4 regions of the Mesorhizobium sp. B3-1-6 genome follow, and region 2 is predicted to be linked to each of the others. Evidence: riboswitches for the same ligand, from Rfam matches in the RefSeq annotation. Region 2 holds a riboswitch; each other region holds the start of a gene.
What was found. A riboswitch is a leader RNA that binds a small molecule or an ion and turns the genes downstream of it on or off. The one in region 2 is predicted to bind cobalamin.
Positions count from the first base shown of each region.

Region 1: another riboswitch for cobalamin. It lies ahead of bluB (5,6-dimethylbenzimidazole synthase); the one in region 2 lies ahead of FJ414_RS13840 (CbtB domain-containing protein).
Region 3: another riboswitch for cobalamin. It lies ahead of FJ414_RS10690 (DUF1636 family protein); the one in region 2 lies ahead of FJ414_RS13840 (CbtB domain-containing protein).
Region 4: another riboswitch for cobalamin. It lies ahead of FJ414_RS02795 (DUF1636 family protein); the one in region 2 lies ahead of FJ414_RS13840 (CbtB domain-containing protein).

Region 1 covers NZ_VFTM01000036.1:16,719-18,912, reverse strand. The annotation lists gene FJ414_RS26190 (exodeoxyribonuclease VII small subunit) at 1-82, opposite strand, end outside; gene FJ414_RS26185 (histone deacetylase family protein) at 86-1,012, opposite strand; cobalamin riboswitch at 1,127-1,304, shown strand; gene bluB (5,6-dimethylbenzimidazole synthase) at 1,347-2,078, shown strand; gene FJ414_RS26175 (IS3 family transposase) at 2,116-2,194, opposite strand, start outside.
Region 2 covers NZ_VFTM01000013.1:91,489-93,682, forward strand. The annotation lists gene FJ414_RS13830 (PilZ domain-containing protein) at 1-143, opposite strand, end outside; gene FJ414_RS13835 (histidine phosphatase family protein) at 293-865, opposite strand; adenosylcobalamin (AdoCbl) riboswitch at 951-1,094, shown strand; gene FJ414_RS13840 (CbtB domain-containing protein) at 1,095-1,304, shown strand; gene FJ414_RS13845 (CbtA family protein) at 1,468-2,194, shown strand, end outside.
Region 3 covers NZ_VFTM01000009.1:158,739-160,932, reverse strand. The annotation lists gene FJ414_RS10695 (winged helix-turn-helix domain-containing protein) at 1-1,134, shown strand, start outside; cobalamin riboswitch at 1,164-1,367, shown strand; gene FJ414_RS10690 (DUF1636 family protein) at 1,407-1,832, shown strand; gene cobW (cobalamin biosynthesis protein CobW) at 1,835-2,194, shown strand, end outside.
Region 4 covers NZ_VFTM01000002.1:102,986-105,179, forward strand. The annotation lists gene FJ414_RS02790 (efflux RND transporter periplasmic adaptor subunit) at 1-164, opposite strand, end outside; cobalamin riboswitch at 499-705, shown strand; gene FJ414_RS02795 (DUF1636 family protein) at 901-1,284, shown strand; gene FJ414_RS02800 (ABC transporter ATP-binding protein) at 1,281-2,069, shown strand; gene FJ414_RS02805 (ABC transporter substrate-binding protein) at 2,102-2,194, shown strand, end outside.

The DNA of each region.
Region 1 (2,194 bases), on a different contig from region 2:
GATCATCGACGATCTTCTCCAGCGCGTCGAGCGCCTGTTCGAAGCTCATCGCCTTGACGTCCTCATTGCCTTCCAATGCCATAGCCTATCCCTTCATCAGCCGCCCGACATGGGCGGCGACTGAAAATGCCAGTCCCTGCAGATCGTAGCCGCCTTCCAGCAGGCTGACGAGCCTGTTGGAGCTGTGGCGGCCGGCGCGCTCCATCAATTGCCCGGTCGCCCAGTCGAAATCGTCCTCGGTCAGGTTGATCTCGGCGAGCGGATCGCGGTGGTGCGCGTCGAAACCGGCGGAAATGATGATCAGGTCCGGCGCGAACGCATCGATCGAGGGCAGCACACGCGACAGGAAGGCGTCGCGGAACAGGTCGCTGCCGGTCTGCGGCGCGAGCGGCGCATTGACGATGTTGCCGGCGCCGGTTTCGCTTTTCGCTCCGGTACCGGGGTAAAGCGGCATCTGGTGCGTCGAGCAATAGAGCACCGACGGGTCGTCCCAAAAAATGTCCTGTGTGCCGTTGCCGTGGTGGACGTCCCAGTCGACGATGGCGACGCGCTCGGCATGATGCTTCTTCTGCGCGTAGCGGGCGGCGATCGCGGCCGTGTTGAACAGGCAGAAGCCCATCGCGGTGGTCTTTTCGGCGTGGTGACCCGGCGGACGGGCAGCGACGAAGACGTTGGCGGCACGGCCCTCGAAGACGTCGTCCACCGCCGCGTTGGCGCCGCCGATCGCCGTCACCACGGCCTGCCAGCTTTTCGGGCTGGCGCTGGTATCGGCGTCGATCGAGACGATGCCGCTCTCAGGGATCGCCGCGCGCACGCGCTCGACGAAATCCTCGGGATGCGCATAGAGGATCGTTTTCTCGTCGCCTTCGGGCGCCTTGACGCGGTCGAGCGCCGAAAAAGCCTCGTCGTCGAGCACGCGTTCGATGGCGCGCAGGCGGTCAGGCCGCTCGGGATGGCCGGGCGGCGTGAGGTGTTCCAGAAAGATCGGGTGCGTGTAGAGACGGGTGGTCATGGCGCCTAATCTAGGCACCGGCGGCGCGGATGACCATGTTTGAAAGCCGAATGGCTGGGGAAAATTGCGCCAGCCCGTGTCGCTGGCGCCATTGGCGCGGCGCAAGCTTCGCGGTAAGGTTCTTCGCTGCCTGGTGCCCGTGACGCGGGAGAATCGGGAACACGGTTGAACTCCGTGGCGTGCCCAACGCTGTGAGGGGGACCGCGCCGGCAAAGCCACTGTCGATGACGGGAAGGCGCCGGATGCGGGAGGATCCCGAGCCAGAAGACCGGCCCGGCAGACATGGTTTTCCGCTTGGTCAGGCGGGAAATTGCTTGTCGCAAGGGGAAAAGCGATGACGGCAGCAGCGATCGCCGCGAGCGGCGACGACTTTGACCAATTGGCGCGCGACGCGGTCTATCGGGCGATGTTCACCAGGCGTGACGTGCGCAGCCATTTTGCCCCCGACGACCTCGATGACAGCGTGTTGGCGCGGCTGATCACCGCCGCGCATCATGCGCCGTCGGTCGGCTACATGCAGCCGTGGAATTTCATCGTCATCCGCGATGCAGCAAGGCGTCGGCAGGTGCGCGACCTGTTCCTCGCCGCGCGCGAGCAGGAACTGCCGGCGATCGAGGCGGAACGGCAGGCGCTGTACCGAAAGCTTAAGCTCGAGGGCATCTGCGAAAGCGCGCTCAATCTGTGCATCACCTGCGACCGGCAGCGGTCGAAGGATTCGCCGCTCGGGCGCTGGCACAATCCGGAGATGGACCTCTACAGCACCGTCTGCGCGGTGCAGAATTTCTGGCTGGCGGCGCGGGCCGAGGGTGTCGGCGTCGGCTGGGTCAGCATCATCGAGACGGAAGCGCTGAAGCAGCTCTTGTCGATCCCGGAACATGTGACGCCGATCGCTTATCTCTGCGTCGGCCGCGTCTCAGCCTTCGCGCCGAAGCCCGATCTCGAGGCGCATGGCTGGGGCAAGCGCCTGCCGCTGCCGGAACTGGTGATGAGCGAGACTTTTCGCGGCGCTGGCGAGGCGCCGCTCAAATCGGCGATCGCAAGGCTAATGCATGTCGCGCAAAAGTGACCTCGGTTTGGAGTGCGCCCCTGCGGGTGGACAATGATCAGGCCGCTGTTTTGCCAGTCTGCCGGATGTGTTGATCCTCGAACTGCTGCGGGCTCAGATAACCGAGCGCTGAATGA
Region 2 (2,194 bases):
GCGCCGACGCGCAATTCCGCACCTTGCTCGTGCTGGTTTCTGACCGAGCAGCCGATCCTGACGCCGGCGGTGATGATCGTGGCTTCCTTGAGCACGAATTCGCGCGCATGTAGACGGCGCTCGGTCTCGGGAAAATTGGCCATATCCGGCGGGCTCCTCAGGCAAGGCTCTCCTCGCCATGGGGCAGCACCATAGCAGCGAGGCGTTTCCGTTCCGTTAGCGATCACTGAAACGCGGAACGGCAGCTTCATAGGCCGACCGCGTTCATCGGGATCTCTCATGCCCAGAGGGTTCAACCAGAGACGATGACCCCGCTCGCGTGCAGGACCCAGCGGCGGCCGTCGCCGCGGAACTCGGTGAGCGACAGCGGCTCGATGTCGATCTTCCAGACCGAGGAAAGCGGCGCGCCCAGAACATGCACCATGGCCGCGCGGATCGGCAGGGCGTGCGTGAGCGCGATGGTATGACCGCTCTCGGAAGCCAGGCGCTCCATCAGCGCGGCGCCGCGCCGGGCGACGGCGGCAAGCGATTCGCCGCCATGGGGCGCCGCTTCCGCATCGGCGAACCAGGCCGCCATGCCTTCCGGATCTTCTGCCTGCACCTCCTCGAAGCCTTTGCCGGCCCAGCGCCCGAAATCCTGCTCGGCAAGCAGCGGCTCGACCGTCGCCTCGAGGCCGAGCGCCTCGGCCGTCTGCCGCGCGGCCAGCGCCGGACTCGTCCAGACGCGGTCGGCGCGGCGCAGCGAAGCGGCCAGCGCGCCGGCACGCTCGAAGGCTCGCGGCTCCGGCGCCTCGTCACTCGGAAAACGACCCTTGCGCGTGGCCTGCGTCGCGCCGCTTGCGATCATCGTCAGGCGGGCGAGCATCCCAAAACTCCGTGGTCCAGTAAAATTTCGGCCGCGCGAAGCCGTGTTGGCCATTACATGTCGTTGACAGGCGAACGAAGTGCTGACAAGTGTTTTAGCGCTATACGGGATTGGAAGCCGGTGCGAGTCCGGCACGGTCGCGCCACTGTGATCGGCACCAGCCGAAAGTCAGGCCTTATTCCGCAGCATTGTTCGATCAACGGGACGCAGTATCCCACGGGAGGTCAATATGTCCGACACCACCTTCGCCCCCAGCTACGGTCCGGTTGCGATTCCGGTTCGCGAGCTTCTGCCGTGGGCCATCTTCGCCGGCCTGCTGTTGATGCTGGCGATCTATTTCGTCGGGGCGGAAGAAGGCGCGACGTCGCTGCTCCGCGGCACCTATGTGCACGAATTCGTGCATGACGGCCGCCACCTGCTCGGCTTCCCCTGCCACTAAAGCGGTTCAGCATCGCTGAACCCGCTTTCGATTCTGATCTAACGCAATTCCGGGCGGAAAGCCGCTACGCACTTTTCCTGGAATTGCTTGGTTGGCTTAACGCAATTCCGGACGGAAAAACCGCTACGCACTTTTCCTGGAATTGCTTAGAGGGATTAGTGACATGGTTGGAAAACTTTTGCTGCGCGGCATGCTTGTCGGGCTGGTCGCCGGGATTCTGGCGTTCGCCTTCGCCCGCGTCTATGGCGAGCCGCAGGTCGACAAGGCGATCGCCTTCGAGGAACAACAGGCCCAGGCCGCCGGCGGGGCGCCGGAGCCCGAGATGGTCAGCCGCGCCACGCAGGCCGGCATCGGCCTGGCAACCGGCGTGCTGGTCTATGGCGCCGCGCTTGGCGGGCTGTTCTCGCTGGTCTTCGCCTATGCCTATGGCCGGCTGGGCTCGCTCGGACCGCGCGGCACCTCGGCGCTGATCGCGCTGCTCGGCTTCCTAGCCGTGATCGTGGTCCCCGGCCTCAAATATCCGGCCAACCCGCCCGCGGTCGGCAATGCCGAGACCATCGGCTACCGCACGGAATTGTTCTTCATCATGATCGTGGTCTCGATCGCGGCGATGGTGGCGGCGGTCGGCCTGGCGCAGCGGCTGTGGACCCGGCTCGGCGCCTGGAACGCCTCGATCGTGGCTGGGCTGGCCTTCCTCGTCGTCTTCGCACTGGTGAAGGCAGCCCTGCCCGACATCAACGAAGTACCGGAGACCTTCTCGGCGACGGTGCTGTGGCAGTTCCGCGTCGCCTCGCTCGGCATCCAGCTTGTGCTATGGACCGTCGTCGGGCTCGGCTTCGGCGCGATTGCCGAGCGCGTGGTCGCGGCGCGCGACCAGCGCAGCCCTGCCC
Region 3 (2,194 bases), on a different contig from region 2:
CCTAGGCCCGGCGGCGTTCCGGATCGCCGCCACCTTGCGCGCGTGCTTTCACGAACCGGCCTGTTGCAGATCGATTCCGTCAGCGCTGTGGTGCGCGCTCATTATATGCCGCTCTATTCTCGCCTCGGCCCCTACCCGCTTGCGCTGCTCGACAACGCCGCGGTCACCCGCAAGCGCGCGGTCTTTGAGTATTGGGCGCATGAGGCGTCGTTCCTGCCTGTCGAAACCTACCCTTTGATGCGCTGGCGCATGCTGCGCGCCGAGCAGGGCGACGAGATGTATCTCGGCCTGGCGAAATGGGGCCGGGAGCGCAAGGCGATGATCGACGAGATCTATGCGCAGGTCGCCGAACGCGGCCCGATCGCCGCGTCCGACATCGAAGGCCACAAGGGCAATGGCGGCTGGTGGGGCTGGAGCGAGGCCAAGCACGCTTTCGAATGGCTGTTCTGGGCCGGACGCATCACCACTGCCTACCGGCGCGGCTTCGAACGCTATTACGACCTGCCCGAGCGCGTTTTGCCGCAGGCCGTGCTCGACCTGCCGGTACCCTCGGTCGAGGACGCGCATCGCGAATTGCTGCGCATCTCGGCCCGCGCCCATGGCATCGCCACCTATGGCGACCTTCGCGACTATTTTCGTCTCGCGCCGGGCGATACGAAAGACCGCATCGAGGAACTGGTCGAAGCGGGCGAACTGCTGCCTGTGAAGGTCGAGAGCTGGGACAAGACCGCCTATCTCCACAAGGACGCCCGCTTTCCACGCCGGATAGAGGCCCGCGCCCTGCTCGCCCCCTTCGATCCCGTCGTCTTCGAGCGCACCCGGACGGAAAAACTCTTCGGCTTCCGCTACCGTATCGAGATCTACACGCCGGCCGAAAAGCGCCAATACGGCTACTACGTGCTGCCCTTCCTGCTTGGTGACCGCATCGTCGCCCGTGTCGATCTGCGAGCCGATCGGCCGGCCAGCGTGCTGCGCGTCCATGCTGCCTATGCCGAAACCGGTGCTCCCGCCGAAACGGCGGCCCAACTCTTCGACGAACTGCAGCAAATGCAGGGCTGGCTCGGCCTGGGAGCGATCGAAGTGACGCCGGCCGGCGACCTCGGGCCGGCGCTGGCCGACATCGCGGTGTCGTAGCCGTGCGTTGACAGGCACCCGGCCGTAAGCCTAAATCCGCCGCAGACGGTCTTCTCCCGGCAAAGGGAGGAGCCAAGAGGGAATGCGGTGCGGGCCAACGCCCAAATCCGCGGCTGTCCCCGCAACTGTAAGCGACGAGCCCCGGCCGAAAACCACTGGGATGTTCCCGGGAAGGCGGCCTTCAAGGCGACGACTCGCGAGCCAGGAGACCTGCCGTCTGAGACTTTAAGTATCCGAATGCCCGGCGGGTTTTCCGGGCAAGGAGCCTGGTTTTGGATCGTAACGGCAGTTTCCCGGCAAATAGTGCGGATATTTCGTCCGAGCCCGACGCGCTGGCCGGCGTGACCGTCATCGTCTGCTCCTCCTGCCGCGACGAAACCGGCTCGGACGCACATCCGCGTGCCGGCGCGCTGCTGGCCGAGGACACGCGCCGGGCTGCCTCCGGCGAAAACATCAACATCCGCACCGTCGAATGCCTCGGCAATTGCAAGCGCCGGCTGAGCGCCGCGCTGCTGCGCGACGGCTGCTGGAGCTATGTCTTCGGCGATCTGACCCCGACCAGCGGCGCCGACCTCATCGCCGGCGCAAAGCTCTTCGCCATCTCGACCGACGGCCTGATCCCCTGGCGCGGCCGGCCCGATTCCCTCAAGCGCGGCCTGGTTGCCCGCATTCCTCCCCTCGACATGCTGAAGGACTGACCATGAACGCTTCCGTTTCTCGTGTTCCCTGCACCGTCGTCACCGGCTTCCTCGGCGCCGGCAAGACGACGCTGATCCGCAACCTGCTCGAGAACGCCAAGGGCAAGCGGCTGGCGATCATCGTCAACGAGTTCGGTGATGTCGGCATCGACGGCGAGATACTGAAAGGCTGCGGCGTCGACACATGCCCGGAGGAAAACATCGTCGAGCTCGCCAATGGCTGCATCTGCTGCACCGTGGCCGACGATTTCGTGCCGGCGCTCGACCAGATCCTGTCGCTCAACCCCAAGGTCGACCACATCCTGATCGAGACCTCCGGCCTCGCTCTGCCGAAGCCGCTGGTCCAGGCCTTCCAGTGGCCG
Region 4 (2,194 bases), on a different contig from region 2:
TTGGTTTCGGGCGTGCCCGGCGCGACGTTCGATGCTTCGCTTCTGGCGCCGTGCCAGACCATCACGGCACCGCAAGCGAGCGCGGCGATGGAGCCGGCGACAAGGCGGCGCCTGAGCGGCTTGTTGTGCCCAAGAGGACTGTTGTGAAAACGTGCGGCAATCATGTTGTCTCCATGCCCAAGGTTGCGGCCGCGCTTGGGAGGACGCGGCGGCCGGGAAAACTGCGTTGGCTGGCAGGGGATCGAGGCGTTGCAACCTGTCCTTAGCCAGCCCGATCTTTTTGCGATTTCGGCTCCGGCAAATCCCGAACGGTTTCTGAAAATTTTCCGATGTTTGGGTGAGACGGCGCGAGGAGGGATTGACTGCTACGCATTCGTTGGTATGTAACGTTATTACATATCATAACGAGAATCGAACCACGAATGCATTTCTCCAGGCAGGTCGCTTCACGCGGTGATGAACGCGCGCAGAAGCCGTTGCGACTCGCGCGCGGACAACCTACGATGGCTGCGTCATGGTCCCCGAGCCGCAAGGCGAGGGGTGAAAAGGGAACACGGTGAGATCCGGTCTGGATTGAACCCGTGGCTGCCCCCGCAACTGTGAGCGGCGAGCTCCATCCGAAACGCCACTGGCCGGCAAGGCTGGGAAGGCGGATGGCGCAACGACCCGCGAGCCAGGAGACCTGCCATCGACATGAGTTGACCGGACGGGGTGTGCCGGGAGGAGACGCGAGCACCGGTCTTGTCGGCCGGCTCGTCCAGCATCCTTCCGTCGCCATTTTGGAAAGTGACGGAAATGTTGGACGCCTCGAGAGCAATTTCAGGAAAAGTGTGTAGCGGTTTTCCGTCTGGAATTGTGTCAAAACAAAGAGATAGAGCGGTTCGCCGTTTCCGTGAAACGGTGAAACGCTCGAGCCATCGCATCATCGTCTGTTCTTTGTGCCGCGATACCGTGACTGGGCTGAGGTCCGGCGAGGGTTTGTGCGCCGACCTGCGCTCCAGGCTTTCCTTGCAGCCGGCGCCTTCCTTTGCCATCGAGACCATCGACTGCATGGCGGGTTGCGCGCGGCCGCTCACCGTGGCCTTCATGGCGCAAGGCAAAGCCACCTATCTCTTCGGTTCCATCGACAGGGGCACCGACGCCGGCGCGCTGGTCGAATTTGCCAGGCTCTATGCCTCGCTGCCCGACGGTTGGTGCAATTCCGGCCAGCGCCCGGCAAGGCTCGCCGGCAAGATACTGGCGCGCATCCCCGCCGCGGGTAAGGCCAGGGAGCAAGTCCGGTGAGCGTGCCCCTGCTTGAAGCCCGCGATCTGGGCGCCACGGCAAACGGCCGGACGCTGGTCGAGGATGTCAGCCTGTCGCTGGCGGCGGGTGAGCGCCTCGCCATCATCGGCCCGAACGGCGCCGGCAAGACGACCCTGCTGCGCATGTTGTGCGGGGCGTTGTCGCCGAGCCACGGCGAGGTTCGCCTGGCCGGCCGCCGGCTGGACAGGATCACCGCCGCCGAGCGGGCGCTCAGCATCGCCGTGGTCGGCCAGACGGACCAGCCGGATCCACGGCTGGCGCTCATCGACTATGTCGAGCTTGGCCGCGTCCCGCATGCCGGCCTGAGGCGCCGGCACGACGACCGCGACATCGTCGTCGAAGCACTGCGCCGGACCGGGCTCTTGCCACTGCTCGCGCGCAGCATCGGCTCGCTCTCCGGCGGCGAGCGCCAGCGCGCGCAGCTCGCCCGTGCCATCGCGCAAGAGCCGAAGATCCTGTTCCTCGACGAGCCGACCAACCACCTTGACCCGCGCGCCCGCGCAGAACTGCTCGAACTGGTGGCCGAATTCAGCATGACCGTGGTCGCCGTGCTGCACGATCTCGCCTTGGTGGCGCCCTTCGCCACCAACGTCGCGGTGATGAGCAACGCCCGGCTGCACGCGCTGGCACCGCCGCGCGAGGCGCTGGCGCAGCCGCATATCCGCGAGGTTTTCGGCATCGACGTGCTGCGCCTGCGGCACCCGACCGAGGACCGCGAGCTCACCGTCTTCGAGCTGCCCACGCGCGCTTCCTCGCCATCCTGAACCTGCCCAACCCAAACAAGGAGCACCATCCCGTGAAACGCCTCGCTTTGTCGTTTGCCTTCTCGCTTCTCGCCTCGGCCGCCTTCGCCTTCCCGGTCACCGTCGACAGCTGCGGCAAGGCGCTC